Kordia antarctica: one gene and its partners. The main gene of each other region encodes a partner of the protein of the gene in region 3 in a complex. Links are inferred from orthologs where the notes say so. Each region holds a gene or a part of one and is shown on either strand. Other genes may lie near its edges. The genes, in order: accB, IMCC3317_RS22395, accD and accC.

The links.
Region 1: the proteins of accD (region 3) and accB are in contact, whole or in part, in a solved structure (PDB 8UXZ), measured with the Escherichia coli proteins. The link is inferred for Kordia antarctica from one-to-one orthologs.
Region 2: the proteins of accD (region 3) and IMCC3317_RS22395 are in contact, whole or in part, in a solved structure (PDB 8UXZ), measured with the Escherichia coli proteins. The link is inferred for Kordia antarctica from one-to-one orthologs.
Region 4: the proteins of accD (region 3) and accC are in contact, whole or in part, in a solved structure (PDB 8UXZ), measured with the Escherichia coli proteins. The link is inferred for Kordia antarctica from one-to-one orthologs.

The regions. Positions count from the first base shown.
Region 1 is NZ_CP019288.1:3,454,355-3,462,490, forward strand. Bases 1-2,989 are described here. They hold accB (acetyl-CoA carboxylase biotin carboxyl carrier protein), read right to left. Parts: upstream 1,744-2,989; coding sequence 1,258-1,743; downstream 1-1,257. Other genes in these bases: accC (acetyl-CoA carboxylase biotin carboxylase subunit), read right to left, coding at 1-1,166; IMCC3317_RS14355 (beta-ketoacyl-ACP synthase III), read right to left, coding at 1,767-2,765; rpmF (50S ribosomal protein L32), read right to left, coding at 2,941-2,989. Outside these bases: more of rpmF, read right to left, coding at 2,990-3,141; IMCC3317_RS14365 (YceD family protein), read right to left, coding at 3,150-3,689; 4-hydroxythreonine-4-phosphate dehydrogenase PdxA, read right to left, coding at 3,764-4,810; IMCC3317_RS14375 (riboflavin synthase), read left to right, coding at 4,868-5,464; IMCC3317_RS14380 (efflux RND transporter periplasmic adaptor subunit), read left to right, coding at 5,979-7,145; IMCC3317_RS14385 (efflux RND transporter permease subunit), read left to right, coding at 7,149-8,136. UniProt on the Escherichia coli protein: This protein is a component of the acetyl coenzyme A carboxylase complex; first, biotin carboxylase catalyzes the carboxylation of the carrier protein and then the transcarboxylase transfers the carboxyl group to form malonyl-CoA.
Region 2 is NZ_CP019288.1:5,306,566-5,314,466, reverse strand. The notes cover bases 4,210-6,963. They hold IMCC3317_RS22395 (acetyl-CoA carboxylase carboxyltransferase subunit alpha), read right to left. Parts: upstream 6,187-6,963; coding sequence 5,233-6,186; downstream 4,210-5,232. Other genes in these bases: IMCC3317_RS22390 (DMT family transporter), read right to left, coding at 6,238-6,963; dnaB (replicative DNA helicase), read right to left, coding at 4,210-5,074. Also shown: IMCC3317_RS22410 (hypothetical protein), read right to left, coding at 1,063-1,215; IMCC3317_RS22405 (asparagine synthetase B), read right to left, coding at 1,959-3,227; more of dnaB, read right to left, coding at 3,530-4,209; more of IMCC3317_RS22390, read right to left, coding at 6,964-7,149; IMCC3317_RS22385 (LptF/LptG family permease), read right to left, coding at 7,136-7,901. UniProt on the Escherichia coli protein: Component of the acetyl coenzyme A carboxylase (ACC) complex. First, biotin carboxylase catalyzes the carboxylation of biotin on its carrier protein (BCCP) and then the CO(2) group is transferred by the carboxyltransferase to acetyl-CoA to form malonyl-CoA.
Region 3 is NZ_CP019288.1:4,504,837-4,512,947, reverse strand. Bases 3,178-6,141 are described here. They hold accD (acetyl-CoA carboxylase, carboxyltransferase subunit beta), read left to right. Parts: upstream 3,178-4,212; coding sequence 4,213-5,070; downstream 5,071-6,141. Other genes in these bases: IMCC3317_RS18885 (hypothetical protein), read right to left, coding at 5,464-6,141; fbaA (class II fructose-bisphosphate aldolase), read left to right, coding at 3,178-3,815. Also shown: translocation and assembly module lipoprotein TamL, read left to right, coding at 1-150; IMCC3317_RS18905 (MspI family type II restriction endonuclease), read left to right, coding at 182-1,453; dcm (DNA cytosine methyltransferase), read left to right, coding at 1,517-2,491; more of fbaA, read left to right, coding at 2,748-3,177; more of IMCC3317_RS18885, read right to left, coding at 6,142-6,294; rpsO (30S ribosomal protein S15), read left to right, coding at 6,536-6,805; IMCC3317_RS18875 (polyribonucleotide nucleotidyltransferase), read left to right, coding at 6,972-8,111.
Region 4 is NZ_CP019288.1:3,448,345-3,456,221, reverse strand. What follows is about bases 1-2,876. They hold accC (acetyl-CoA carboxylase biotin carboxylase subunit), read left to right. Parts: upstream 1-701; coding sequence 702-2,051; downstream 2,052-2,876. Other genes in these bases: IMCC3317_RS14340 (NAD(P)/FAD-dependent oxidoreductase), read left to right, coding at 2,285-2,876; accB (acetyl-CoA carboxylase biotin carboxyl carrier protein), read left to right, coding at 125-610; IMCC3317_RS14355 (beta-ketoacyl-ACP synthase III), read left to right, coding at 1-101. Outside these bases: more of IMCC3317_RS14340, read left to right, coding at 2,877-3,397; IMCC3317_RS14335 (3-oxoacyl-ACP synthase), read left to right, coding at 3,394-3,843; IMCC3317_RS14330 (ATP-binding protein), read right to left, coding at 3,978-5,426; IMCC3317_RS14325 (winged helix-turn-helix domain-containing protein), read right to left, coding at 5,796-6,677; IMCC3317_RS14320 (hypothetical protein), read left to right, coding at 6,784-7,314; IMCC3317_RS14315 (YceI family protein), read left to right, coding at 7,332-7,877. UniProt on the Escherichia coli protein: This protein is a component of the acetyl coenzyme A carboxylase complex; first, biotin carboxylase catalyzes the carboxylation of the carrier protein and then the transcarboxylase transfers the carboxyl group to form malonyl-CoA.

The DNA of each region.
Region 1 (8,136 bases), 1.1 Mb from region 3 along the record:
GTAATCAACTTTGCAATCATAGAATCGTAGTTTGGTGGAATTGAATACCCAGCATATACATGCGTATCTAAACGAATTCCGTGTCCGCCTGGCGCGTGTAATACTGTAATTCTTCCTGGAGAAGGTCTAAAGTTATTGTATGGATCTTCCGCATTAATTCTACATTCGATAGAGTGTAATTTAGGCGTATAATTTTTTCCTGAGATTGGCACACCAGCCGCAACTAAGATTTGCTCACGAATTAAATCGAAATCAATTACTTGTTCCGTAATTGGATGTTCTACTTGGATACGCGTATTCATTTCCATGAAGTAGAAGTTTCTGTGTTTATCTACCAAAAATTCGACCGTTCCAGCACCTTCATATTTAATGAATTCCGCAGCTTTTACCGCAGCATCTCCCATAGCTTTTCTAAGCTTATCAGTCATGAATGGAGAAGGAACTTCTTCGGTTAGTTTTTGGTGACGACGTTGTATAGAGCAGTCGCGCTCAGATAAGTGACATGCTTTTCCTGAAGAATCTCCAACTATTTGAATTTCAATATGTCTTGGCTCTTCAATGAGTTTTTCCATGTACATGTCATTATTCCCAAAAGCGGCTTTTGATTCTTGTCGAGCATCATCCCAAGCGTCTCTTAAGTCTTCTGGTTTCCAAACGGCGCGCATTCCTTTTCCACCACCACCAGCAGTTGCTTTTAGCATTACAGGATATCCTGTTTCTACGGCTAGTTTTTCACATTCTTCAAAATCTTCAATGATTCCTTCACTTCCTGGAACACAAGGAACGCCTGCAGCTTTCATGGTAGATTTTGCAGAAGCTTTGTCTCCCATTTTATCAATCATATCAGCAGAAGCGCCAATAAATTTGATGTTATGCTCTTCACAGATTTTTGAGAATTTGGCGTTTTCAGATAAGAATCCGTATCCTGGATGTATGGCGTCTGCATTTGTAATTTCTGCAGCAGCAATGATATTTGCCATTTTTAGGTATGACTCGCTACTTGGCGCGGGTCCTATACAAACTGCTTCATCAGCAAATCGTACGTGTAAGCTATCAATGTCTGCTGTAGAATATACAGCAACTGTTTTGATACCCATTTCTTTGCAGGTTCTAATAACTCTAAGTGCTATTTCACCTCTGTTTGCAACTAATATTTTTTTGAACATCTCTTGAAATTTTAAATTTTGAAATTAAAATCAATAACTTTTTGAATCGCTCAGAATTTCTTCTTTTGCTTCAAGTGTTATTTAAAATTTCTTATGATGGATCTACCAAGAATAATGGTTGATCAAATTCTACTGGTGAAGAGTCGTCTACTAAGACTTTCACTATTTTTCCTGAAACTTCTGATTCAATTTCATTGAAAAGTTTCATTGCTTCAATCACACAAAGTACATCTCCTTCGGAAATAGTGCTTCCAATTTCAACAAATAAAGGTTTGTCTGGAGCGGGTTTTCTGTAAAAAGTACCAATGATTGGCGATTTTATAATAATAAATTTAGCGTTTTCGTCAGCTACTTGCGCTTCCGCTGCTGTTGGAACTGCTGCTTGTGCTATTGGAGCTACGGCAGTGTGTTGTTGCGGCATTCCGCCCATAGGAATTTGCTGTACTAAAGTTGTCGTTTCGCCTTTTGCATCTCCAGTTTTAATGGTGATTTTTACATCTTCCATTTCAAGTTTTACTTCACTTGCGCCAGATTTAGCAACGAATTTGATTAAGTTCTGAATTTCTTTTAAATCCATGATTGATATAGGTTTTAGTCGTTTTAGTTTGAATTATATGCCCATTTAAGATAGATAGCTCCCCATGTGAATCCGCCACCAAAAGCAGCAAAGATAAGGTTATCTCCTTTTTTGAGTTGTTTTTCATAGTCATGTAAACAAAGTGGCAATGTCCCAGAAGTTGTATTTCCGTAACGTTGAATGTTTACCATTACTTTACTTTCATCTACACCCATACGCCTTGCGGTGGCGTCAATGATGCGTTTATTGGCTTGGTGAGGCACCAACCATTGCACATCTTCGTTTGTCAGGTTATTATCTTCCATAATTTTTGCACTTATATCTGCCATTTTAGATACTGCAAATTTGAAGACTGTTTTCCCGTCTTGAATTACGGTATGTTGTTTGTTTTTTACGGTTTCTTCAGAAGCAGGTAAGATAGATCCGCCTGCGTCAATTTTTAAGAAGTCGCGACCATTACCATCACTTCTAAGGTATTCGTCTTGCAATCCTAATCCTTCTTCATTTGGTTCAAATAATATAGCACCTGCGCCATCACCAAATATGATACACGTTGATCTGTCTGTGTAATCAACAATTGACGACATTTTATCAGCACCAATTAATAGCACTTTTTTGTAACGTCCAGATTGTATATAACTTGCTGCCGTAGACATTCCGTATAAGAAACTAGAACACGCTGCTTGCAAGTCAAATGCAAATGCATTGGTTGCACCAATTTTAGTTGCGGTATACACTGCTGTAGATGCTACAGGCATATCAGGTGTTGCCGTGGCAACAATTACGAGGTCTATTTCTTTTGGATCTAAGTTTTTCTTTGCGAGTAAGTTTTTCGCAGCTTTGATAGCTAAATATGAAGTTCCAGCTCCTTCTTTTTTAAGAATTCTGCGTTCTTTGATACCTGTTCGAGTCGTGATCCACTCATCATTAGTATCAACCATTGTTTCAAGGATCTTGTTGGTTAATACGTATTCAGGAATATAGGCTCCTACAGCTGTTATTGCTGCTGTGATTTTGGTCATACCTTAACGTTGGTTTTTTTTGTTTTTTTAACAAAAATTCATTAGAAACTAAACGAAATTACTAAAATTCTGTGATAATCTCGGCAAAATATATCGTTTTTACATTTTTAACAAAAAATTGAACAAATAAAAAACTCTCACGAAAGTGAGAGCTTTTATGACTAAACATTAAATATTATGCTAAGTTTTCTTCAGTTGTATTGTCAATTAATACTTTTCCTCTGTAGTATAGCTTTCCTTCGTGCCAATGAGCTCTGTGATATAAGTGTGCTTCACCAGTAGTTGAGCACGTAGCGATTTGAGGAACTGTCGCTTTGTAATGTGTTCTTCTCTTATCTCTTCTTGTTTTGGAGATTTTTCTCTTTGGATGTGCCATTTTGTATGTTATTTATTATCCGTTAATAGTTTTTTTAATGTATTCCAACGAGGATCTGTTTCCTCTTCAGTTTCTTTTTTTCCTGTACCAGGTTGTAATTCTTCTAATTTTTCTAATATTTCAGACTCTAATGTTCCATCTTCAATACCAGGATGTATTCTTTTTGAAGGCATTGCTAACACAATCATTTCATATATGTATTGTGCAACATTGATTTCGTACTCTCCGTGTGTAACGATGAGAATTTCTTCATTTTCATCATTGTATTCGTTTCCGAATTGCACAATCAAGTCCAAATTGCTTTCAATTGGCTGCTCATAAGGCTCATTCGTCAAATCACAATTTACATTTACAGTTCCTATTGCATTGAAGGTTAATTCAAGCATGGTTGCTTTTTTGTGAAATTCTAACGTAGCTTTTATAGCAGTTTCATTGAATTCATCAAAGTCAAAAAGTTTAAAGAACGAATTATCAATTTGATATTCGAATTGGTGCTTTCCTTCTTTTAATCCCGTAAAAGGAATATTAAAGTCCTTTAGTTCCATCATCTTAAACATCAGTTTCGAGCGTGCAAAGATATAAATTTTTCTTAATGTACGTTAAGTTGTTAACATTTTTTTGTTTATATCTTGGGAAGCTGCTTTTTTAATGGGTTTTTTGCAATTACTTTATAGGTTTCTCTAGTCCTAAAAATCTGTATTCCAGTGAATACTGCTTCTTTGAAAGAGTTATGATCTGCCTGGTTTTTCCCAGCAATTTCATACGCAGTTCCATGATCTGGTGATGTACGTACTCTATTAAGTCCTGCCGTGAAATTCACGCCTTGTCCAAAAGATAACGTTTTAAACGGAATTAATCCTTGATCGTGATATGCTGCTAAAATGGCGTCAAAGTTTTTGTAATTGCTTGATGCAAAAAAACTATCTGCCGCATACGGACCAAAAACTAATTTTCCTGAATTTTTAATCTTTTCCAGTGTTGGTTTTAATATTTCATCATCTTCCACACCAATAACACCATTATCTCCAACATGTGGATTAATGCCTAAAACAGCAATTTTCGGTTTGCTAATTCCGAAATCTTGTTTCAAAGTATTATAGATAATGTCTACTTTTTTCTGAATGAGTTCTGGCGTAATCGCTGCCGAAACATCTTTTACAGCAACATGATCTGTTAACAATCCAACTCTTAAAGAATCATTTACCATTAACATCAAACTATCGCCTTCTAAAACTTGTCCTAAATAATCTGTATGTCCTGGAAACTTAAAATCTTCCGATTGTACATTATGTTTGTTAATTGGCGCTGTCACCAAAATATCAATGGTTCCTTCTTTCAGTGCGTTGGTTGCTTCTACAAACGATTCAATGGCAAACTTTCCAGCTTGTTCCGTTGATTTTCCGTATTCAATATCCATAGAATCTTTCCAAATGTTTACCACATTTACTTTGCCATCTAGCGCTTTGTCGGCACTTGGAATTCCATGAAAATTTGTTTGTATGTTGAATTGCTTCTTCTGAAATGATAAAATTTTAGTAGATCCAAAAATAACAGGCGTACACAATTCTAGCATCCTGCTATCTTCAAATGTCTTCAGAATTACTTCTGTTCCTATACCATTCAAATCACCAACCGAAATCCCTACTTTTATTTTTTCCTCTTTCTTCATTTAGGTATTAAAACTTTTTATTTCTAATTTTACATGCAAATTTAACCAAATAAATAGATGTTTACAGGGATTATTGAAGAATTAGGTGTGATTACACATCTAGAGAGCGAAAAAGAAAACCTCCACATCACAGTTCGGAGTAGTTTAACGGAGGAATTAAAAATTGATCAAAGCGTTGCACACAATGGTGTTTGCTTGACTGTTGTCGATAGAAATTTGGATGAGAAGACGTATGTCGTTACAGCAATTCAAGAAACTTTAGAAAAAACAAATGTGAGAACTTGGCAAGTAAATGATCGTATTAATTTGGAACGCGCTATGAAATTGGGCGATCGTTTAGACGGACATATTGTGCAAGGACATGTAGATCAGGTTGGAACATGTATTTCTATTAAAGAAAGTGATGGAAGTTGGTATTATACATTTGAGTATGACGAATCTTTAAGCAACATTACTATTGAAAAAGGTTCAGTTACGATAAACGGTACAAGTCTTACTGTCGTAAACTCGGGAAACAATACATTTTCAGTTGCTATTATTCCATACACGTATGGCCACACCACTTTTCAATATTTGAAAGTTGGGTCGCTTATAAATCTAGAATTTGATGTTATAGGAAAATATGTAGCAAGACTTCAGGGGCGATTGAAGTAGTTACTTATTCATTTTTTTCCTTATACCATACAAAAGTCCAGCAACTAAAACACCTATAAGTCCAGCATCTATCGGGAATCCCGGTGGAGGCGGCGGTCCAGGTGGCGGTGGTACGATTTGGGCGTGTGTTAATGTCAAAAAAGCTAAAGCGATTATAACAAAGCACACCAGGGTCTTTTGGTTCACTTTTGCCATTACGGTGTAAAAGTATAAAATTATAGGGTTCAAAAAAATGTTTTACGTTATATCATTGCTAAATTATCTATGAAATGACTAAAAACAACGTCAAACACGTATTTTCACTAAGGTTATTTCGCATAATTTTTAAAAATAGCTACTTGAAAAGTAGTTAAAATGCAACAAATACAAAATAATTAATAACTGTTTTACAATAATTGTGCCTTAAATAATTCTAATCAAGTTACATTTCATACGATATTAAGCTTTTTTTAAGAGTTTAAAAGTAAACTAATGGATAAATTTGCAGTCTAACCATCTAAAATAATCCCGCCAAATGCGAAAAATTATACTTTCGGTTCTTGGAGTCCTCATTATCGTAGGAGCTTTTTTATCTGCAAAAAATATGATTGCAAACAAAAATAAGCCAAGACCTGTTCCTGAAAAAGTAGTAAAAACGGTGTATACTGATACTGTTCAGAATACAACAATACCAATTGTAATTCCTGCAAATGGAAGCCTTGTGGCAAAACGGCGTGTGGAATTATACGCTGAGGTACAAGGAATTTTTAAAACTAGCGGAAAATTATTCAAGCCAGGACAAAAATACCGTCAAGGAGAAACACTCATTCGTATTGATGCTGCCGAATATTACGCAGGCGTACAATCAGCTAAAAGTAATTTGTACAACGCTATTGCAGCCATTATGCCCGATTTGCGACTCGATTTTCCAGAAGTATTTCAAAAATGGCAAACCTATCTGAATAATTTCGATTTAAACAAAACAACGCCAACCTTACCTGAGTTGACTTCCGACAAGGAAAAATACTTTATTACAGGTCGCGGAATTGTATCAAACTATTATACCGTAAAAAACCAAGAGCAACGATTGGCAAAATATACCATCCGAGCACCATTCTCTGGAATTTTAACACAAGTATTGCTCACAGAAGGTTCATTGGTTAGAAGTGGACAAAAATTAGGAGAGTTCATTGATGATTCTGTTTACGAAATGGAAGTTGCTTTAAGCAAAACCTACGCAAGTTTATTAAAAGTGGGCGAAAAAGTTGCCTTGAACAATCTTGAAAATACCGAAAATTATTCCGGAGTCGTTTCCCGTGTCAACGGAAGTATTGATCCAACTACACAAACGATTACGGCTTTTATAGAAGTTAAAAATGAGAAGTTGAAAGAAGGAATGTATTTAGAAGCCAACTTAAATGCAAAAGAAGAAACAGACGCTATTCAAATTAATAGAAATTTATTGTTAGAAAGCGAGCAAATTTATGTTGTAAAAGATAGCATTTTAGACGTTATTGACGTAAAACCTGTCTATTTTTCAGATACGAAAGTTGTGCTGAAAAATGTGCCAAACGGAACAATTATACTTTCCAATCCTGTTCCTGGAGCATACGCTGGAATGGCTGTAAAACCATTTAAAGTTGCTTCAGAAAAAGACGAAACAACGACTACCAATGACGATACTAAAAAAGCTAAACAATAGGTTATGAGAAAACTAATTGCCTATTTCATTAGGTATCACGTTGCGGTAAATGTATTTATCATTGCATTTTTTGCGTTTGGTATTTTAGGCGCGTGGTCGTTAAAATCTTCCTTTTTTCCATTGGTAGATTCTAAAATTATCAATGTAAATATTGCATATCCTGGCGCGTCTCCACAAGAGATTGAAGAAGGAATTGTGCTTCAAATAGAAGATAATCTCAAAGGCTTAAAAGGTGTAGATCGTGTGACATCAACTTCGCGTGAAAACAGCGGAACGATTACCGTTGAGATTGAAAAAGGAGAAAATATTGACTTCATGTTACTAGAAGTCAAAAATGCTGTTGATCGTGTTCCGTCGTTTCCAACAGGAATGGAACCGTTGGTTGTTGCCAAACAAGAAGCTGTTAGAGAAACGATTTCATTCGCGCTAAGCGGAAAAAATGTTCCGTTAACAACTTTAAAACAAATTGGTCGCCAAGTTGAAAATGATTTGCGCGCCATTGACGGAATTTCGCAAGTTGCCATTTCTGGATATCCTGCGGAAGAAATTGAAATTGCTGTCAACGAAGCCAATTTATTAGCTTATAATTTGACGTTTGCAGAAGTTGCCGCAGCCGTGAGTTCGTCAAATATTTTGGTGACTGGTGGAAATATAAAAACAGACGCTGAAGAATATTTAATTCGTGCCAATAATCGTTCGTATTATGGTGATGAATTGTCAAATCTTGTCATTCGTGCTACGCCAGATGGGAAAACTGTTCGGTTAAAAGATATTGCCATTGTACGCGATCGTTTTTCTGAAACGCCAAATGCTACGTATTTCAATCAAAATTTATCGGTTAACATTTCTATCACAAGTACAAATAATGAAGATTTAATCACTTCGGCAGATAAAGTAAAAGAATACATTGAAGATTATAATCACAAGTACGAAAATGTGCGTTTGGATGTTGTGCGCGATTTATCGATTACGCTAAACCAACGTACAACAC
Region 2 (7,901 bases), 800 kb from region 3 along the record:
AATTATGAAGAAAAGCGAACAGAAGTTCGCTTGAACTTAGGGATATATAGCTCCTATAAGTTCAATTCTTCTAATTCCACTTCCGCCATAAATAACTTGTGGATTCTCGATTTGAAATTTCTCTAATTTTTCTAACTTAATAAATTGATTTTTAAATTAATAATGAAACACGTTGGTAAAATAAGTATACACCAACAAAACAGTAGTTATAAAAAAAGAGACCGAAGCCTCTTGAAGTAGTACAATAATTAGTTCTTTCGCCATTTCGCTAAATCATCCGTGGCTGTGCCTCCATTAATAGAATTTGGTATTGAGATTTCAAACTGTTTAAATTTTTCTAACATAATAAATGATTTTTAAATTAGTAATAAAATAAAACTACCAATAAATCAACTAACTTAAAACAGAAGTTGCCCCAAATTGGCTGATTTATGCTAGTAAAATGATTGTTGATTTCTAGACAGATGTGTTTCTCTAAAAGTGATCCGCTAAATCTTATTCAAAATTCAAAAAAAATTTTTAAAAATGCTTAAATTCTAAAATGTGTTTTTTAACTAAGAAAAATAATGTATGTACTCCTTAGGTAAGACCGTAAGTGACGTTTAGACAATTGAATTATGAATTGTAAAGATAAGCTGTCAATATAATTGCAACAATGAATCCTATGATAAAGAAATATGTCCAAAACAAAGTTTTGCGACTATACCCATTGAGAACTCTATCTGATAATTTCTTTCTATATCTGCTCATGATAGTACAAAGAGATTAAAAAAAAGAATATAATACAAGAGGGAAAACACCCAATATAAAACTGTAGTTAAGGTTTAAAGATTGAAATGATAGAAAATATAACTATAAGCATACCAAGTATACCCATAAAGACTTTATCTTTTCTATTCACTTTAGCTATTAATAATATAGAGCCACCAATAATAAAAAACAGTACGGACATATTCGAATTTATTGATAAGCCTACTAACAATAAAAAAAGCGGGAAAACATTTAAACAGTAGTTATGAAAAAGAAGGGGAAAAGAAAAGCGAACCGAAGTTCGCTTTAAAGTTAACATCCAATTAAGGTGTCATTACAAGGAGTCTCCCATAGATACTCATTGTCAGGACCATCACATTGACAATCGTGTCCACCTTTCAATGCTATTTGCTCCTTTTTACTCAATAATTGAACTCCTTCGAGTTTTAGAATGTTTTTTAACATGATATGAATTTTTAATTAGGAAGAAAATATAGCACAACGAATTATGAACCAATTACGGTTTTACCTTAATTAACATTAAAACAGTAGTTATGGAAATAAAGTGCAAAAAAAAGCGAAGCGAAGTTCGCTTATAAATTAAACCTACTTCTCTGTATTATTAGGATTGGGATTGGGATTAGTAGGTTCACATCCATCGGAACAGACAAATGTGCAAATCCATGAGCAAACCCAAGAGCCTCCTCCATTTATATAACTTTTATCAAGTTTAGTAATAGTACATTTTTTAAGTCTCAAAGATTTAAGATTCTTTTTTTTCATGGTATAAAGTTTTGATTAGAAACCAAATTATAAAAACAACCAATTAACCACTTACGGTAACACCGTAATTAACATTTAAACAGTAGTTATGGAAATAAAGTGCAAAAGAAAAGCGAAGCTACCAACATCGACTTAATTTTGCTAGTAAAATAGTTAGTTAGTTCGCCATTTCCATAAATCATCCGTAGCAGTGCCTCCATTAATAGAAGTTGGCTTTTGAATTTCAAATTGTTTAAATTTTTCTAACATAATAAATGATTTTAAAATTAGTAATGATACAAGATAACGAAATAAATATAGACTCATGATGCCGTAGAAATTCATGAATATTGAGCCATGATTACTTCTATATAGTAATTTCTTTAGCAGAAATTCACTCAATGTAACAATTTGTGAAACTATTAAACATATAAACCAAAAAAAAATCAAGTTTTTTGCTTCTTCTTTTTAGCTGCTGGAAATAAAATATTGTTCAGAATTAATCGATACCCAGGAGAATTTGGATGTAATTCCAATTCCGTTTTTGGATCGCCAACTCTGTGTTGATAATCTTCAGGATCGTGTCCGCCGTAAAAAGTAAAAAATCCTTTTCCTTTGATTCCGTGAATATATCGACCTTCGCCGTTTGTTCTGTTTTCTCCTAATATTAAAACTGATGGTTTTATTTGAGAACGATCAAAACTGGTGGTTTGTCCCATGAATGCTTTTACCAAAGCAGTGTGATTTTGACATAACATCGTTGGAATTGGATCCCATTTTGCCGAAAAGTCCATTAATGTAAAATAATCTGCTTCTTTCGCAATTCTTCTTTTGGCTGTCATATCAATGGAAGAAAACTCATATTTTGTTGGACTTCTTTCTAATTCGAAATCTGTAAACGCAAATGTTTTAGAATAATCAATTTTACTTTGATAATTTCTATCCGAAACATCGCCATCAAACATTGGCTCGCAAATATCTACACCTTCTGCGGCAAGCGCAATATCAAAACTATCCGTAGCACTGCACATTGCAAAGATAAATCCGCCACCAATTACATAATCACGAATTTTTAATGCAACATCGCGTTTTTCTTCTGAAACTTTACTGTAGCCCAACTTTTTTGCCAATGCTTCTGCGTCTTGCTTCTCGCGAATGTACCAAGGTGCCGAACGATACATTCCGTAAAATTTACCATATTGTCCTGTAAAATCTTCATGATGCAAGTGCAACCAATCGTATTTAATTAAATCATCTGCTAATACTTCTTCGTCATACACAACTTCATACGGAATTTCCGCATACGTCAAAACCATTGTAACCGCATCGTCCCAAGGCACATTTCCTTTCGGAGAATATACAGCAACTTTTGGCGCTCTTTCTAAGATTACAGCTTCTTGATTTTTACTTGGACTCGCAATTTCTTCCAACATGGCGTTGGTTTTTGCATCTGACATGATTTCATAAGAAACACCACGAATTTTACATTCTTTTTCAATGGCATCAATTGCTGGCAATAAAAAAGAACCGCCACGATAATTGAGCAACCATTTTACTTTGATCTTTTTTTCAAGCGACCAATAGGTAATTCCGTAGGCTTTTAAGTGATCTTTTTGTGAGTCTGAATCCATCGGAATTAAAATATAAGACGCGTGAACGCTGATGGAAATAAAGAGTATGAATAGTGTAAGTATGCTTTTCAGTTTCAAAGGAATTTATTTTTATGAATAACTATCGAAAGATACACAAAAATTGTACCTAATTGAAGTTCGCTTGCTATAAAAATTTGTTAAGAATAATTAAGTATTTTTTTGAAATTCCCTTTTGATTCAAGAAGTTTTTGCATATCCGCAAAGGTCATAAAGGTAATAAGTCCGTCATTCTGAACTTGATTCAGAATCACATATGGTTATAAATCAAAAATACAATAATGAGACCTTGAATCAAGTTCAAGGTGACGAGCGTTTAAATGATAGAAAACGGATATACAAAAAAAGCTTATTGTAATTTTTACGATTTAAAACGGAACTTCATTATCATCAAAATCGTCATTCATAGAACTTCCGAACGCTTCGTCCGCACTTGGCAAATTATCGGTTCGTAAGGTGTCATCATTTGCAGCATCATTTAATTTTGATTGAAATTCAAATGGTGAATCAAAAGTTTCTAAGTTGTCAAACTTCCCTAAATGTCCAATAAATTTTAATCGAATATTATCCAAACCACCATTTCTGTGTTTTGCCACAATTAATTCTGCTTGTCCATCAGTTGGCGAACGTTCATCATCATCCCATTCGTCAATTTTATAATATTCTGGACGATAAATAAAGGATACAATATCCGCATCTTGCTCAATTGCTCCCGATTCACGTAAATCTGAAAGTAACGGTCTTTTGCTTCCTCCACGCGTTTCTACCGCACGTGATAACTGCGATAATGCAATTACAGGAATCGCTAATTCTTTTGCTAATGCTTTAAGGTTTCGCGAAATGGTTGAGATTTCCTGTTCACGGTTTCCTCCTTTTTGACTTCCTCCAGCCGTCATTAACTGTAAATAATCAATCATAATCATTTTGATTCCGTGTTGCGATGCCAAACGACGCGCTTTTGCACGTAAATCAAAGATGGAAAGCGAAGGTGTATCATCAATAAATAAAGGTGCTTTTTCAAGTCCTTTTACTTTTACGTTTAATTGTTCCCATTCGTGTTTTGCTAATTTCCCTGTACGTAATTTTTCAGAAGACAATCCTGTTTCTGAGGAAATTAAACGTGTTATTAACTGAACAGAAGCCATCTCCAGAGAGAAGAAAGCAACAGGAATATTTTGATCAACGGCAATATTTCTTGCCATCGACAAGGTTAATGCCGTTTTTCCCATACCTGGACGAGCTGCGATGATAATTAAATCACTCGGTTGCCATCCAGAAGTTAATTTATCTAATTTATGAAAACCAGTAGGAACACCACTTAAACCATCTTTATTGGAAATTTCTTCAATTTTTTTCTTTGCTTGAATTACTAAACTTTGTGCCGTTTCAGAAGATTTTTTAATGTTTCCTTGCGTTACTTCGTATAAACGTGATTCTGCTTTGTCTAATAGTGAGAAAACATCAGTAGTTTCATCATAAGCATCTTCAATAATTTCATTGGAGATTTTAATTAAGCTACGCTGAATGAATTTCTGCAAGATGATACGTGCGTGAAATTCAATGTGCGCCGAAGATGACACTTTCTGCGTAAGCGAAATTAAATAAAAATCGCCACCAACTTTATCTAAATTTGCGTTTTTACGGAGTTGTGATGATACTGTTAATAAGTCAATTGGTTCTGAGTTTTCGAATAATTGAAAGATCGCTTCAAAAACGAGTTTATTGGCTTGTTTGTAGAATGCTTCTGGACTTAAAATATCAATAACCTCATCCACACCTTTTTTATCAATCATCATTGCACCAAGTACAACTTCTTCTAAATCGACGGCTTGTGGCGGTAATTTACCTTTCTCAAGACTTATTAGGTTACTTTTATCGGTTTTATATGATTGCTTAGGGTTGACATTTTCCATGAGTGCGAAAGTAGGTATTACTTTTACTTTTAAGAGTTAAATTAACGTTTGAAGCGTTAACGTACGATTGTTAATAAGTTACGATTTTTTGTTGATAAGCAGAAAAAAAATCCGAAGCGTGTGCTTCGGATTTTTATATTTCCTTATGTAGTATAGGTTTATCCTTTGAATTCGCCCATTTTAGAATACTTGTCCATACGCGAACTCACTAAATCTACTTGTGATAAGTTTTTTAATTTGTCATAATTTGCAACAATGGCATCTCTGACAGCTATAAAAGCTCCTTCTCTGTCAGTATGTGCGCCGCCAAGAGGTTCTTTGACTATTTCGTCAATTACTTTAAGTTTCATTGCGTCCGTAGCCGTTAATTTTAGTGCGTCTGCTGCTTTTTCCTTGTGTTCCCAACTACGCCATAAGATAGACGAACAGTTTTCAGGAGATATTACAGAATACCAAGCGTTTTCGAGCATTAAAACTCTGTCTCCAACACCAATTCCTAAAGCTCCACCAGAAGCGCCTTCACCAATAATTACGGCGATAATTGGCACTTTTAAACGTGTCATTTCAAGAATGTTTCTAGCAATTGCTTCTCCTTGTCCGCGTTCTTCCGCTTCCAATCCAGGATATGCTCCTGGAGTGTCAATTAACGTTACCACAGGAATTCCAAATTTTTCAGCAGATTTCATTAAGCGCAATGCTTTGCGATATCCTTCTGGATTTGCCATTCCGAAGTTACGGTATTGTCGTGTTTTAGTATTGTATCCTTTTTGTTGACCAATAAACATATATGATTGATCGCCGATTTTACCAAGTCCACCAATCATAGCTTTGTCGTCTTTTACATTCCGATCGCCATGCATTTCTAAGAACGTCTCGCCGCATAACGCATTGATGTAATCTAATGTATATGGTCTGTTTGGATGACGCGATAGTTGCACACGTTGCCAAGCAGATAGGTTTTTGTAGATATCTTTCTTAGTAACTGCTAATTTTTTCTGGATTTGCTGACATGTTTCTGTTACATCAATATCACTTTCATGACCAATAGCAACACACTTTGTCAGTTGTTCTTCTAATTCTTTTATAGGTAGCTCAAAATCTAAATATTCCATGTTTTTGAGGATATTTTTAGTTGTTTTAGTGTACAAATATAAAACTTTAATTTAGGAAACTTCAATGCCTTTAGCGGATTTTCTTTTTCGTTTGTTTTTTAGGATTCCATTTGCTACTACAGTTGCTACAACGAGTACGCTTCCGTAGTAAAATCCTGGGCTCATTTTTTCGTCTATTGGGAATAATATGATTGCTAATACAATTCCGTATACAATTTCTAAATTATAAGTTAATACAACTGTATATGGACTGATGTAGCGCATGATATGAACAGATCCAATAAATGCATATGCCGTACAAACAGAAGCCAATATAGAAATGTAGATCCAATCGTTTGTGCTTAAAAAGAAGAAGTCTTCTTGCAGAAAACCATCTGCCGCAAAGGCTAAATAGATAGATATAAATACAACGCCGCAAATAAATTCATAGAATGAAATGGTGGATGCATTGTGATTTTCTACAAATTTCCCGTTTATTACTGCAAATAATGAGGAGAGAAATGCTGAAATTACGCCAAGTATGATTCCATTAATGTATTGAAATTCTGTGTTGATAATGATAGAAACACCAATGATTACGATGATTCCAAAGATGATTTCATACCAAATAATTTTTCGTCGGTATACAATTGGTTCTATGAACGATGCAAAAAATGCTCCTGTGGAAAACATAACCAACGTAATGGACACATTAGAAACATCAATGGCGCCAAAAAACGTAATCCAATGTAAAGCGACTACAATTCCTGCAATTCCAAATTTGATAAATGTTTTGAGTGGTATTTTTAGTTTGATCTTATATATTTTAATAAATCCAAACATTAATAAACCTGCAATTAACATCCGAAACCAAACGAGCGGAATTGCTTTTATGGTAATGAGTTTTCCTAATATTGCTGTAAAACCAGCAATGAAAACCAAAAGATGAAGATGTGCGTAGTTTTTGAGTTTATCGCCTAGCATTGTAGAGTAAATATAGTGCTAATACACCAAAGACAAGATTAGGAACCCAAACTGCCATCATTGGAGAGAAACCTGATTTCTCTGCCATTGTTCCGAATATTTTATCAAAGAAAATGTATATAAACGCAATTGAAATTCCGAAAGCTAGGTTTACGCCCATTCCGCCTCTACGTTTCATTGAAGAAACCGCAACCGCAATAATGGTAAGGATAAAGGCGGTAATTGGTAAACTCCAACGTTTGTATTTTACTAATAAGTGTATGTTCACATTTGGCGAACCTGATTGTCTTTCTTTTTCAATGAATTTGTCTAATTCTTGATAGTTCAACGTTTCCGCCATGTAGGTTACAGGCGTTAAATCTTCTATTTCAAACGGAAATATGGTATCAAATTTTCGTACGTTGACCAAACTATCATTTAGCGCACCAATAATTCGTTTTTTGTAGCCACGTAATGTATATGTACTATCTTCTTCATTATATTTGATAGAACGTGCTTCCATTTTATATTTCAATACATTGTCTTCAAAATGCTCTAAGGTAAAGTTGTCGCCACGTTTACTTTCAAAACTGAAGCTTTTTAGATAGATAAAATCATTTGTAGTAACCTGTTTATAAATTTCTGCGTTGTCTCGTAATTTTGTTTTACCTTTTTTTATGTATTCAAATCGGAACTCGTTGAACCCTCTACTTGCATTTGGAACGATGTACATTCCCATGATAAAAGCAAATATAGCCACTACAGAAGCTGCA
Region 3 (8,111 bases):
GGAATTCGGTACGACTTTAGCTTTTTTGTATTGCGATTTGATACAGGTTTCAAAACGTACGATCCTGCATATCCTATTGGCAATCGTTGGTTTAATGATTATAACTTTGGAAATGCTGTGTATAATATTGGGATTAATTATCCTTTTTAGGTTGGTTCTCTAAATTACAAAACCCTATTAAATGGACATAAAAAAAGCCTTATCCGAAAGTAACAAAAGTAAAGTCCTTTCAGGACAAGGAATGACTTTATTTATAACAACTCAACTTTCTGAATTAAAAAATCATGGAATAATTCAAGATTTTGAAAAGAAAGTCAATTTTAAACATAGAGCTTTTGATTATGAAGATCAGTTTTTAGCAAACTTTGTAATACATACTGTTGATGATAAAAGAATTATAGTTAGGTCATCAAATTCATTTAGAAGTGATAGAGCAAAAATTGGATTTTATGATCTTGATGGAATATTAAGATTATCAAATCTATCAGAAGATATCATTTCTACAATATATCTTGTTTCCGATGAAGAACTACAGAACTCAAATTTTATTAGTTTAAGAGAAAAGTTCATCAATAAAGAATTTTATTGTCCTGCAACTCACCTATTCACTTTATCAGAGTTTGTTGAATTCTTGCAAACATATTACGAGGAAAAATCATCTTTATTTGAAGATATTCAATCCGAACAAAAGTTTAAATCCATACGAGAAGCTGGAAGTTTTTATGGCATTCAAGGAAATAAATTAGAAAAAGAAATTTCTGAGTGGTTAAATAATAAAACGTATCTCAAAAGATATAAAGCAATCAAAGAGTATTCAACTTATGACATTATCATTGATACTATTTTAAAAAAGTATCAGTTAAACAAAAATGATATTATAAAAATTCACACAACAAATTCAATTCCGTTACTCAAGAATGGAGGTAATCCTAAAACGGATCTTTTTATACAAATAACAACTATAGATGGTGAAATTATTTCAGAAACAATTTCCATTAAGAATACTACAAAAAAAAGGGTAAGTTGTCATGATTATAAAGCAGATGACTTTATTAGAGTTCTTAACTGTGCAGGTACAAAATTAGAAACCTACTTAAAATTATTTCAAAATTATCCTACGTATTCGGAATTTGAAGACAATCTTCCAATAAATTACACAATTGAAGAATTTTCAAATCTAATGAAAGGTAAAGCAAAATTATTGACAGAATGGTGTCTTAAAGGCTCTCACGACATCGAAAACTTAATAGATTCATCAAAACAAATTTCAAACTTCGTACTAATAAATTCGAACGGAAAGATTCACTTTTTCGAGTATGATAAGTATATTGATTATATAATGAAAAACTCAACATTAAAATTTTCAACACCATTTTCTTGGACATATCCATCAAAACAAAGAGGAAAAAGAATTCAATTAAAAATGCCTATTTTATCTTCAATAAATAATTGATAACTTTTTATGATAATCGTAAAGTTTTAATTAAAAAAAATTATTTTTAACAAAACAATATTCATGAATAAAGAAAAATTCAAATTTATAGACTTATTTGCTGGCATTGGAGGAATTCGAATGGGTTTTGAAAGAAATGAATTTGAATGTGTATTTAGTTCTGAATGGGATACTTTTAGCCAAAAAACTTATTTGAAAAATTTTGCTGAAATGCCAAGTGGAGATATTACAAAAATTGATATAAAGTCTATTCCTAATCATGATGTATTAACTGCTGGATTTCCGTGTCAACCTTTTAGCACTATAGGTAAACGGGAAGGATTTCAACATCCAACACAAGGAACATTGTTTTTTGACATAGTACGAATTTTAAAGGAAAAAAAAACTAGTAGTTTCTTACTAGAAAATGTTGCTGGTTTAAAGAATCATGATAAAGGAAAAACATTTGATACCATTATTGATACTTTAAGAAATGAACTTGGATACTGGGTTGATTTCAAAATTTTAGATTCTGCCGATTTTAAAGTTCCTCAACATAGAAAAAGAATATATATTGTTGGATTTAAGAATGATTCTAATAGTTTAATTGATTTTAATTGGCCAAAGCAATCCGAAACCAAGGTTGGAATTGGTAAATTTATAGAAACACATGAACAAGGTTATAATATTTCTAAACATTTACAAAACTCATATATTTTCAAAAAAAATGATGGAAGACCGCAAATTGTAGATGAAAATTCAAATTTTCCAATTAAAACATTAGTTTCTAGTTATCATAAAATCCAACGATTAACAGGTACTTTTGTTAAAGATGGTGAAACGGGTTTGAGGCTATTATCAGAAAACGAATGTAAAGCTACTATGGGTTTCCCTAAAGACTTTATTTTTCCTGTATCTCGTACACAAATGTATAGACAAATGGGAAATTCTGTAGCAGTTCCTGTTATAGAAGCAATAGCTAACGAGATAAGACAAACTTTATCAACATTAGAAAGAGAAGTAGCATTGAAAATAGATAAGAACTTAGTCGCACACTAAATATTGAAAACCAAACTATAACGTTTGCGCCATCAGACAGTTACAAATCACACTAAAATTCTTCTTCAAAACCACCAACAACAAATCAATTTTTCAGCAAAAACACAAACATTTTAGCAGTTATCACAACATCAAAACGCAATAAATTATCAAATTCGTAAAAGTGATTGCTCATTCGCTTCTAAAATTAGCAACTACGTAAAAACTCTTTACATTTTTAGTACTTTTGTAAACCAAACAAAAAAACTAAAACGCAATGAGTCATACAATCAAAGCAGGAGTTGCTACTGGAAATGAAGTACAAGAAATTTTTAAATTAGCCAAAGAAAAAGGCTTTGCTTTACCAGCTGTAAATGTTGTTGGATCAAACACTATAAACGGTGTTTTAGAAACAGCCGCAGAATTAAATGCTCCCGTAATTATACAATTCTCTAATGGTGGCGGACATTTTAACGCTGGAAAAGGACTTTCCAACGAAGACCAAAAAGCAGCAATCGCAGGTTCTATTGCAGGCGCAAAACATGTACATGTAATGGCAGAAGCATATGGAGTTCCTGTTATTTTACACACCGATCATTGCGCAAAAAAATTATTACCTTGGATTGATGGTTTGTTAGACGCAAGCGAAAAACACTTCGCCGAAACTGGAAAACCATTATATAGTTCACATATGATCGATCTTTCGGAAGAACCAATTGAAGAAAATATCGAAATTTGTAAAAAATATTTAACGCGCATGAGCAAAATGGGCATGACGTTAGAAATAGAATTAGGAATAACTGGCGGTGAAGAAGATGGAGTTGACAACAGCGATGTGGACGATTCTAAATTATACACACAACCAGAAGAAGTTGCCTACGCATACGAAGAGTTGATGAAAGTAAGTCCACGATTTACAATTGCGGCTGCTTTTGGAAACGTTCACGGAGTTTATAAGCCAGGAAACGTGAAATTAACGCCGAAAATCTTAAAAAATTCGCAAGAACATATCTCTAAAAAATACAATGTTGAGCACAATCATATTGACTTTGTATTTCACGGCGGATCTGGTTCTACGCTAGAAGAAATCAGAGAAGCAATCGGTTACGGAGTAATTAAAATGAACATTGATACGGACTTGCAATTCGCATTCATGTCAGGAATTCGTGATTATATGTTAACCAATCAAAGATACTTAGCGGCACAAATTGGAAATCCTGACGGAGACGACATTCCTAACAAAAAAACATACGATCCAAGAAAATGGTTACGTGAAGGCGAATTGACGTTCAAAACACGTTTAAAACAAGCATTTGAAGATTTGAACAATGTGAATACGTTGTAAAATTTGGGCGTTCCCATTTTAGTTCGCTTCGAGAAAACCTCAGCAAACTAAAATCGTCGGGCTTTCGGCAGTCGCTTTTTGTCATTCCTGCGTAGGCAGGAATCTCAAAAGAGCTTCAACAAATGCCTCAATCCCTAACGCGGCTATTCTCACGAAAGTGGAAAGTGAAAAACAAAAAAATAATCAAAAACAAGAACCTCGTTTATACTGAGTAAAATCAGTTTATAAACGAGGTTTTTTAGGACTATAAAGCATCAAAATGATAGATAGCGGATTCAAATTTTGAGTTTCACTAATAAAAACAGTAATTTTGTCAGCTTACGCAAGTAAAAACTAACTAATTGATACCAACGATACAGATTGAACATTCAATCTAAATCATAAATTATAGATCATTATGTCTTGGTTTAAAAGAAAAGAAAAAGGAATTCAAACTTCCACAGAAAATAAAAAAGATACTCCTAAAGGACTTTGGTACAAATCACCAACGGGGAAAATTGTAGATTCAGAAGAATTGGCAAAAAACTATTACGTAAGTCCCGAAGATGGATATCACGTTCGTATTGGAAGTAAAGAATATTTCGAAATATTATTCGATGAAGGAGAATTTAAAGAATTAGATAAAAATCTAACTTCTAAAGATCCTTTAAAATTTGAAGACAGTAAAAAATACGTTGACAGACTAAAAGATGCCAAAGAAAAAACAGGATTGAAAGATGCTGTTAGAACTGCTGTTGGAAAATCGAAAGGAAAAGATTTAGTCATTGCTTGTATGGATTTCTCTTTTATTGGAGGTTCTATGGGAAGTGTTGTTGGAGAAAAAATTGCGCGTGCCGCAGAATATTCACTAAAAAACAACATTCCATTCATGATTATTTCAAAATCTGGTGGTGCACGTATGATGGAAGCAGCTTTATCATTAATGCAATTGGCAAAAACTTCTGCAAAACTAGCACAATTAGCAGACGCTGGAATTCCGTATATTTCATTATGTACCGATCCAACAACTGGAGGAACAACTGCTTCATTTGCAATGCTGGGAGATATTAATATTGCAGAACCAGGCGCATTAATTGCATTTGCAGGACCAAGAGTTGTGCGTGATACCGTTGGAAAAGATTTGCCAGAAGGTTTTCAAACCTCTGAATTTTTATTAGAGCACGGATTTTTGGATTTCATTACACACAGAAAAGCACTCAAAAACAAAATCAACTTATATATTGATTTAATTCAAAATCAGCCAATACGCGCGTAATTTTGTTTTAAAACATATCGTACAAAAAAAGCATCCAATTGGATGCTTTTTTATTTCCTAAAACTGTTAACGTGAGTTCGATATAAAGTTTCAGATTGTTTTTTGTCTTTTCCGCAGTATAGCAGGGATTTTTCGTTAAGAATTTTCGAATCCTTGGAGAAAATTTAGAAAAATTCATGCGGTTTTAGTTTTTCCTTAAAAGAAAAACTAAAAATACCTCTGGAAAAGCGCACTTTCTTTTGTGAAGCCTGTGCTGAACTTGATTCAGTATTCTTTGTGCGAACAAAGAAAACGAAAATAAAAAAATGAAAATCAGATACTTAGCACTTGTTTTAAAAATATGTTTAAAATTTCATTTGAGTAAACTTATATCGAACTCAGGTTGTTAGATTTCTAGTTTAAATAAATTGTTTGTGTTACTCCGTTTGGATTCGTCCAAGAAGCTTCATTATCACAACTTCCGTCACCAAAAACTAATGTTCCTGATGCACTATTTCTGGATAAAATTACGGTTCCGCTTACAATAAAAGGACACGCTAATTCTCTACGTAATGCAGTTGTAATAGTAGCTGCATGCGTATTTCCAAGCACTCCTGTGGTCGTTACGCTTCCCGTAATAGAAAATACATTGTCCGTCCAAGTTCCTGAACCAACACCTTCAATCCATTCACGGATTCTTGTTCCTTCACGTGAATATGTCGCGCCATTTGGCCAAGTAACCTGCATATTTACTGTTGCAGTTGATTGTGGATTTCCAGCATCATTTGATACAACACGTTCTATGCTTCGTGTTCCTTCTATTAATACATCATTTCTGTGAAAATTATCAAAAGTAACGGCAATCATTCTTCGAGCCGGATTGTTGTCAACTTCGTGGCTTATGGTAATAATTCCACTAAGCACATTTCCATTGGGTAATTCGCATCCTTGACCAAAATCTATAGTTCGTGTTCTAGAACCTGTGGTAAGTACTGTTGTAATGGTGACGCAAGTTGGTAAAAAAGACACCTGTGATTCGTCTTCTTGATAGGCTTCTTCTACGATAATTCCAATATCATCAGAAATTAAATCAATGTCTGCACTTCGGAGTGCAAGTTCGCTGTTTAGTTCGGCTCCTTCTGCAGCTAAAGAAGTTTCATCTTCGTTTTGACAAGCTGTTGTAATTAATAAGAGACTTACTACTAAAAAGAAAATCCCTCGTTGCATTTTGAATGTGGTTTTCATCTGTTTTGTTTTTAAATTTTTAATTTTGTTAGATGGAATTCGCCAATAATCCTATCAGTTTGGTACCAACCAATTGTGATGGCTCATTTCATAATTAACAATTTTTAACATTTATGATTATAAGACTGTTAGCAATCAAAAAGGTTTAATTATTAATTTGGTATCTAAAAAATAGTAGTATATTTGCCGCTTGATACGAGATACGTATTGATACATAAAAATCATTAAAATTAATATTGGCATGTACTTAACTAAAGAAGTTAAAGCGGAAATTTTCGCAAAGCATGGAAAATCAGCAACTGACACTGGAACATCAGAATGTCAGATTGCATTATTCACGCACAGAATTAATCACTTAACAGAGCATTTAAAGAAAAATCGTAAAGATTATAATACAGAGCGCTCTCTAGTAATGTTAGTAGGTAAAAGAAGAAGCTTACTTGATTACTTAAAGAAAACTGAGATCAACAGATATCGTGCGATAATTGTAGAATTAGGATTAAGAAAATAAAAACTAAAGAGGCTTCGTGCCTCTTTTTTTAATATATAAGAGTGCCTTCTCACGAAAGTGAAAAGTAATAAAAAGCTATTATCACTGGTTTTTCATTGGGTCAAAACAACAACTACACACAACAACAACACAACGACCTTTGTTTAATTAGAATTAAAAAAAATTTATGATTCCAAAAGTTTTTAAAGAGGTTATAGACCTTGGTGACGGAAGAGAAATTTCTATCGAAACCGGAAAATTAGCAAAGCAGGCACATGGTTCTGTTGTTGTTCAGTCTGGAAAATGTATGCTATTATGTACAGTTGTTTCCAATTACGAACAAAAAGATCTTGGTTTTCTACCCTTAACGGTAGATTACAGAGAGAAATTTGCGGCTGCAGGTCGGTATCCTGGTGGTTTCTTCAAAAGAGAAGCAAGACCAAGTGATGGCGAGGTGTTAACGATGCGTTTAGTAGACAGAGTTTTACGTCCATTATTCCCAAAAGATTATACAGCAGAAACGCAAGTGATGATTCAGTTAATGTCTCATGACGAAAATGTAATGCCAGACGCTATGGCAGGTTTAGCAGCATCAGCAGCTATTCAATTATCAGATTTTCCATTTGAATGCGCCATCTCTGAAGCAAGAGTTGGTCGTGTAAATGGTGAATTCATTATCAACCCAACTAGAGCACAATTAGCAGAATCTGACATCGATATGATGATTGGAGCTTCCGCTGATTCTGTAATGATGGTTGAAGGTGAAATGGATGAAATTTCTGAAGACGAAATGGCTGACGCAATTAAGTTTGCACATGAAGCTATTAAAGTACAATGTGCTGCTCAACTAAGATTAGCAGAAGCATTCGGAAAGAAAGAAGTTCGTGAATACGAAGGAGAAAGAACAGATGCAGATTTAGAGAAGAAGGTTCATGATATGGCATACGATAAAGTATATGCTATTGCAAAAGCTGGATCGGCTAAACACGAAAGAAGTGCTGCATTTGCAGAAATTAAAGCAGATATCAAAGCAACTTTTTCTGAAGAAGAATTAGAAGATTATGGTGGTTTAGTTTCTGATTATTATCGCAAAGCTGAAAAAGCTGCCATTAGAGATTTAACCTTAAATGAAGGTTTACGTTTAGATGGTCGTAAAACTGACGAGATTAGACCAATTTGGTGTGAGATAGATTACTTACCATCAACACACGGTTCGTCTATATTTACGCGTGGAGAAACGCAAGCATTAGCAACTGTAACTTTAGGAACGTCTAGAGATGCAAATAAAATAGATATGCCATCATTCGAAGGTGAAGAAAATTTCTAT
Region 4 (7,877 bases), 1.1 Mb from region 3 along the record:
AAAAACAACTCAAAAAAGGAGATAACCTTATCTTTGCTGCTTTTGGTGGCGGATTCACATGGGGAGCTATCTATCTTAAATGGGCATATAATTCAAACTAAAACGACTAAAACCTATATCAATCATGGATTTAAAAGAAATTCAGAACTTAATCAAATTCGTTGCTAAATCTGGCGCAAGTGAAGTAAAACTTGAAATGGAAGATGTAAAAATCACCATTAAAACTGGAGATGCAAAAGGCGAAACGACAACTTTAGTACAGCAAATTCCTATGGGCGGAATGCCGCAACAACACACTGCCGTAGCTCCAATAGCACAAGCAGCAGTTCCAACAGCAGCGGAAGCGCAAGTAGCTGACGAAAACGCTAAATTTATTATTATAAAATCGCCAATCATTGGTACTTTTTACAGAAAACCCGCTCCAGACAAACCTTTATTTGTTGAAATTGGAAGCACTATTTCCGAAGGAGATGTACTTTGTGTGATTGAAGCAATGAAACTTTTCAATGAAATTGAATCAGAAGTTTCAGGAAAAATAGTGAAAGTCTTAGTAGACGACTCTTCACCAGTAGAATTTGATCAACCATTATTCTTGGTAGATCCATCATAAGAAATTTTAAATAACACTTGAAGCAAAAGAAGAAATTCTGAGCGATTCAAAAAGTTATTGATTTTAATTTCAAAATTTAAAATTTCAAGAGATGTTCAAAAAAATATTAGTTGCAAACAGAGGTGAAATAGCACTTAGAGTTATTAGAACCTGCAAAGAAATGGGTATCAAAACAGTTGCTGTATATTCTACAGCAGACATTGATAGCTTACACGTACGATTTGCTGATGAAGCAGTTTGTATAGGACCCGCGCCAAGTAGCGAGTCATACCTAAAAATGGCAAATATCATTGCTGCTGCAGAAATTACAAATGCAGACGCCATACATCCAGGATACGGATTCTTATCTGAAAACGCCAAATTCTCAAAAATCTGTGAAGAGCATAACATCAAATTTATTGGCGCTTCTGCTGATATGATTGATAAAATGGGAGACAAAGCTTCTGCAAAATCTACCATGAAAGCTGCAGGCGTTCCTTGTGTTCCAGGAAGTGAAGGAATCATTGAAGATTTTGAAGAATGTGAAAAACTAGCCGTAGAAACAGGATATCCTGTAATGCTAAAAGCAACTGCTGGTGGTGGTGGAAAAGGAATGCGCGCCGTTTGGAAACCAGAAGACTTAAGAGACGCTTGGGATGATGCTCGACAAGAATCAAAAGCCGCTTTTGGGAATAATGACATGTACATGGAAAAACTCATTGAAGAGCCAAGACATATTGAAATTCAAATAGTTGGAGATTCTTCAGGAAAAGCATGTCACTTATCTGAGCGCGACTGCTCTATACAACGTCGTCACCAAAAACTAACCGAAGAAGTTCCTTCTCCATTCATGACTGATAAGCTTAGAAAAGCTATGGGAGATGCTGCGGTAAAAGCTGCGGAATTCATTAAATATGAAGGTGCTGGAACGGTCGAATTTTTGGTAGATAAACACAGAAACTTCTACTTCATGGAAATGAATACGCGTATCCAAGTAGAACATCCAATTACGGAACAAGTAATTGATTTCGATTTAATTCGTGAGCAAATCTTAGTTGCGGCTGGTGTGCCAATCTCAGGAAAAAATTATACGCCTAAATTACACTCTATCGAATGTAGAATTAATGCGGAAGATCCATACAATAACTTTAGACCTTCTCCAGGAAGAATTACAGTATTACACGCGCCAGGCGGACACGGAATTCGTTTAGATACGCATGTATATGCTGGGTATTCAATTCCACCAAACTACGATTCTATGATTGCAAAGTTGATTACAACAGCGCAAACACGTGAAGAAGCTATCAATAAGATGAAACGCGCGTTAGATGAGTTTGTAATTGAAGGAATAAAAACTACAATTCCTTTCCACAGACAATTAATGGATCATCCAGATTATGTCGCCGGAAACTACACAACGAAATTTATGGAAGATTTCGTAATGAAAGAAGAAGAAGAATAAATTATATAGAAAAAAGCTCCTAAGATTAGGAGCTTTTTTTATGCTTTATTGTAACGCTGTTACGAACGATAGTGAAGTTCTTGTGCTGAGCTGTGCCGAAGTAATCTAGTAATCAAATTACTTGTTGAAAAAAACAGATTGCCACAAATTTTTTCAAAATTCTCGCAATAACTACTATTTATATATCTTTATACTTTATCTAAATTGAAACATAAAATTAACTGAAAAAACCAATGAATCTTAGCTATTGGGAATATAAAACGTGGTTATCAAATGTTGATTTCACTATTGTTGGAAGCGGCATTGTTGGACTCAATTGTGCGTTGCAACTTCGAAATCAATATCCAACTGCAAAAATTATTGTGCTCGAAAAAGGAATTCTGCCGCAAGGCGCAAGCACAAAAAATGCTGGATTTGCTTGTTTTGGAAGTCTCTCAGAGATTTTAGACGATTTACACACACATTCTAAGCAAGAAGTTTTAGAACTCGTTAAAAGACGTTGTAATGGTTTAGCGTTGCTTCGCTCAACTTTAGGCGATTCCAACATCGATTTTCAACAATTAGGCGGTTATGAATTGTTTACACAAGAAGATTCAGATTTGTACGAATCATGTTTGGCGGAAAAGGAAATCATCAATCAGTTATTGAAGCCAATTTTTAAAGGAAATGTATTTAGTGAAGTTGACAATAAATTTCAATTTCAACAGATTCAATCAACGTATATTTTTAATCAGTTTGAAGGACAAATTGATACAGGGAAAATGATGAATTCGCTTTTGCAGAAAGTCTTATCAGAGAATATTTTAATCTTAAATTCGGTTACGGTAGAAGATTTCACGGAAAGTGGAAATTCGGTTCACATAAAAACCAATCATTTTGAGTTGAATACCAAAAAACTCTTAATTGCAACCAACGGATTTGCTTCCCAATTATTAGACGAAAAAGTAAAACCTGCACGCGCACAAGTATTAATTACCAAGCCAATTCCTGATTTACACATAAAAGGAACTTTTCATTTGGATAAAGGCTATTATTATTTTAGGAATATTGACGATCGTATTCTATTCGGCGGCGGACGAAATTTGGATTTTAAAGGTGAAGAAACTACTGAATTTAATCAAACTGAGATCATTCAGCGGAAGCTGGAAAATTTATTAAAAACGACTATTTTACCAAATATACCTTTTGAAGTAGAACATCGCTGGAGCGGAATTATGGGCGTTGGAACACAGAAAAAAGCCATTGTAAAACCACTTTCTAATCATGTATTTTGTGGCGTTCGCTTAGGCGGAATGGGCATTGCAATTGGTAGTTTGGTTGGAAAAGAATTAGCACAATTGACATGAATTTGAAAGAAACCTTATATAATTTATGCCTGAAAATTGTCAACGAACGACACGCAAATATTGAAGCAAACTTCGCAAGCATTCAAGAAGCGATGTTGTCTGAAACCAAAAGTTCGGCTGGCGATAAGCATGAAACTGGACGCGCTATGTTGCAAATAGAACGTGAAAAGTTAGGCAATCAGTTGGCGGAAATTCAGAAAGTAAAAGAAATTCTCTTTAAGGTAAATCCGAAATTAGTTGCCGAACAAGGTTGTTTGGGTAGTATTGTGTACACTTCGCAAGCCAATTATTTTATTTCGGTAAGTGTTGGCGAAATTTCTGCAAACAATGAAAATTTCTACGCAATTGCTTCCAATACGCCCATTGGGAAATTATTATTAGGCAAAAAAGTTGGTGAAAAGGTTTCGTTTAGAGATCAGAGTTTTGTTGTTGAGGCGGTTTTGTGATGTGAGTGTATTTTGTGTGGTAATTTTGTTTTTACGTCTATTCTTGTCAAACGTTTAGTCACATAGTTTTTCCTTGTTAATAGCTATAAACACTTGTTTTCATATCTTATAGTCACATAACAATCACAGAAGATTTAAGCCCAATACGGTACATATTTAGAATGTTTTTTGGATTTATTTTCTGGGTCATAATCTTTTATTTGACCCGATTTAATAGCTTCTGATATTATTCTTGAAGCCATAGAATAATTTTTTTCTTCAATTCCAAATCTTTCTCTTAGTGAATGATTAGTCATATGCTCTCCCGACACATATTTTAAGCAAGAGTGAAGGTAACAAGCTCTAACTTTATCTTCTTTATCCATTTGCCTTAATGTTTTATGAGAATAAATAATTACACGAGTATAATTATCTCCTTCTATAAATTTAGGAGCTGGTAATTGAAAATATTCACATTCAAAAATAACTTTATCAATACCACTTCCTCTTTCTTCACAAATACTTAGTCTTCTCATAAAATGAGCTAGTTTTTCATTTCTAGATTGTGGATTATGGTCAACAAACCTCATTGTGCTTATTAAAGGTTTTCCAGGGTTAGTTATTTCTACTCTATCTTGAAAAATTTCTACCATTGGAGAAGTTCCAGTCTCACTAAAATCTTGATGAATTATAGCATTTGCAACCAACTCTCTTATTGCTAATTCAGGATACATTTTTACTTCTTTTCTAAAAACTTTTCCAATTTCTTCATTAGATGGTAATTGGTCATTAATATAATTAACTAAGCCTTTAAAACCAGAAGCATAGCCTTTTTGTCCGAGTTGTTCTTTTTTGGTACGTAATTTATTTTTTCCTTGATAAATTATAACTCTTATAGCTTTTCTTTCAAGATTTTCAAACTCATATAATTTTCTTGCGAAAAGTATTGCGCATAGATTGGTTATGTTATAGTGGTTTCCATGTTTTGTGATTAATCTTTCTTGTTGAAATTTTTCAAATATGGCATCTCTATTTTCTGGTAGAGGAGAATTCGTTAGCTCAAAATAAGAAGGATAATCTATTAGTTTTAAAACTTCATCAGGTTTTAAGTTGTAAACAGCAATCTCATTTTCAAAACTTTCTGTTGGGCTTTTAGTCCAAATAGACCTCTCTTTTTCTGGGTAATCATCTAGTTTCTTTTTTGAAGAACCAATTCTAATGTATGGAATTCCTTTAAATTTGACAGGAGTGTTTTGTGTTGCTTTAATTCTTAAAAGAACTATATTTTTTCCTTCGACTTCAAATTCGTAAAAATTAAAATTGATTCTAGGGTTGAGTAATCGAGCAAGCCAAGGTATCAAATCTTCATTTCCTTTTGCTTTTTGATTTGATAAGAAAGTAGTTCCTATTATTCTATGGGTTTTGTCATCAATTCCAAATACAACATATCCATAATCTTTATCATGTACACAAGCTGAATTAGATAAAGCAGAAATATACTCTCCTATTTCTATTGCATTATTTGCCTTAAATTCAACCCATTCTGTTTCATTCACAAGAGAACGAAGTTCACTTAACAGGATTTTTAATTCATTTTCACTCATAATCACATAAATAAAAATTTTAAAGCACTTTAAATCAAATACTTAAATAAAAATTAATTAGTTTAGTCACATAACAGTCACATAAAACAAATCTAGTAAAATTATTTAATATGAAGTTGTTTATTAATATTGTAAACATGTGGGCATATCAAGTTCGATATATTTTCATTCTAACCAAACCTATTTTTTTACAGGCAAGCTTAGGTGAAAGTAAAGAATAAGATTTTTAATACTTACTATAGAAATTAGTTTATTGCCTTACTTCAATTCCGCTCAATAAGTTAATAGAAATGACAAACACAAAAAATCTAATATGCTAACAGGCGTAGCCGATTCTAAAAGCGATAGCGATCTGACAGCGAAGCGCATCTAAGATATCTCCAATTTATAACCAACGCCATGCACATTAGTTAATTTAATGGTTTCGTCGTCTTTTAGCTTTTTGCGGAGTTTGGAAATATACGTGTCTAAACTTCTGCCAACAATAACGCCGTTATCTTCCCAAACTTTTTTGGTGAGTTCGTCACGAGTTACGATTTGATTTGGGTTCGCCACAAAAATTTGTAACAATTCACATTCTTTTCTAGAAAGATTAATTTCCATCAGTTGCTTCACTAATTTATTCTGTTCTGGATAGAAATGAAAACTTCCGATAGATTCATAAATATCTGAACCTTCTCGCGGTTTTTCGGGTTGCTTCTTCTTGAAAAAGAACACTTCCATCAGAATGAAAATAATCAAAAGAAATAGATATATAAAAGTTGAAGCGCTAAAAAAAGAAGCTTTAATTTCAGTAAATCGCACTTGAATCGTATAGCAATTGCTTGGCAAAAATCGTCCGGCACACGGAATAATTGTGTTTTCTTCTTGCTGACTTATCTCGTAACTATACGCAACTTCTTTGTCCGTACATTGAATAACTTCCACACGATATTCTTCGGGTAATTGTGACTTTTTGAAACTTTTTTCTACAATAGAAACGAATGCAGTTGGCTCAAATGTAAGCTTACTTTCAAAGGACACTTCATATTTTGAATTGCCAATTTCTTTCACAGGAAAAATCAATGACGTCGAATCTTTATTTGTCAATAATAATTTGTTTCCAACATCGCGCAAAGCAATTTTTACCTTCTCGGAAAACTCCGTTTGTTCCTGGCTCGGTTTTGAAAATAACCAAGTAAGGAAGATAATCAGAATTAATCCGCTGTATGAATAAATACGTTTTTTGCTCATAATTGGTGTAAATAACATACAATTTCAGGACATTTTACAACTGTTGACACTTCTTTTACAATTTTTTGACACTTTTTGCTACGTGTTCGATCTAGTTTTACTTCAAAATCAAAACATTCAAAAAATGAACAAAATTATCACACTCATCATCGTTCTTTTTAATATGAACTATGACACAAATCATCAAGTTGATACGAATCCAAATATTATTTCAGGTGAAAAAATTAGCAAACATGAAGAACCGTATGATCTTTCGCTTCAAGTTAAAAGATTGAAAAATGACACCTATAATTTAATTATTAAAATGGAATTAAAGAAAGATGCGCATTATGTTTCTCCAAATTCTAAAGGTGATTATTTAGGGATTTTTACCATGATTATGGATAAGAATACGAAACTTCAAATGATTGGGAAGTTTTCAGAAAGTCCACTATCAGAAGAAAGTGTTGATCCTTGGAATCACGGTCCTGTAAATTTTGTGCGAGAAAACACAACGCATACGCAACAATTTACCATTTCCGATACAAATGATTTTGAAGTTTCTGGCTTCATTCAATTTACGATTGAACCACGTTGCACGCTAGAAAAAGTACATTTTACCATTTCTCGTAAAGCTGGAAAATTAGAAATCAAAAAAGTAACCGTTAAAAAGTAATTCTAAAAAAGATACAGATGAAAAAATATATTTTAGCATTCGCTTTCGCGATATTTTCAGTAGCGTTTTCAAATGCACAAGAAGAAATCTATGGACAAGAACAACTTCCAATTAACACTTCTAAAAGTGAAATAAAATGGTCGTGCGATTATAGCTTTTATTTTAGTGGACATTTTGGAATTGTAAAGTTCAAAGAAGGACATTTTTTAAAATCGGAAGGGAAAATTACTGGCGGAACTTTTAGTATTGACCTGAATACTTTGATTGCGCAAGACATGAACGAAGAAGGAAATCAAAGTTTGAGCGATCATTTGAAAGATGCTGATTTCTTTGAAGTGAAAAAATTTCCAACCGCAACAATTGTGATTACAAGTATTCGTTACCACGATGCAACACATTTTGAAGCAAACGCAACTATGACGATAAAAGGTGTTACGCAACCTGTAAAGTTTCAAGCCCAACTTAATTTTGAAAAGAAAATCATGACCACAAAATTTAAGATTGATAGAACACTTTGGGGAGTTAATTATAATAGTAAACTGAAAGATAAAGCGATTTCGGAC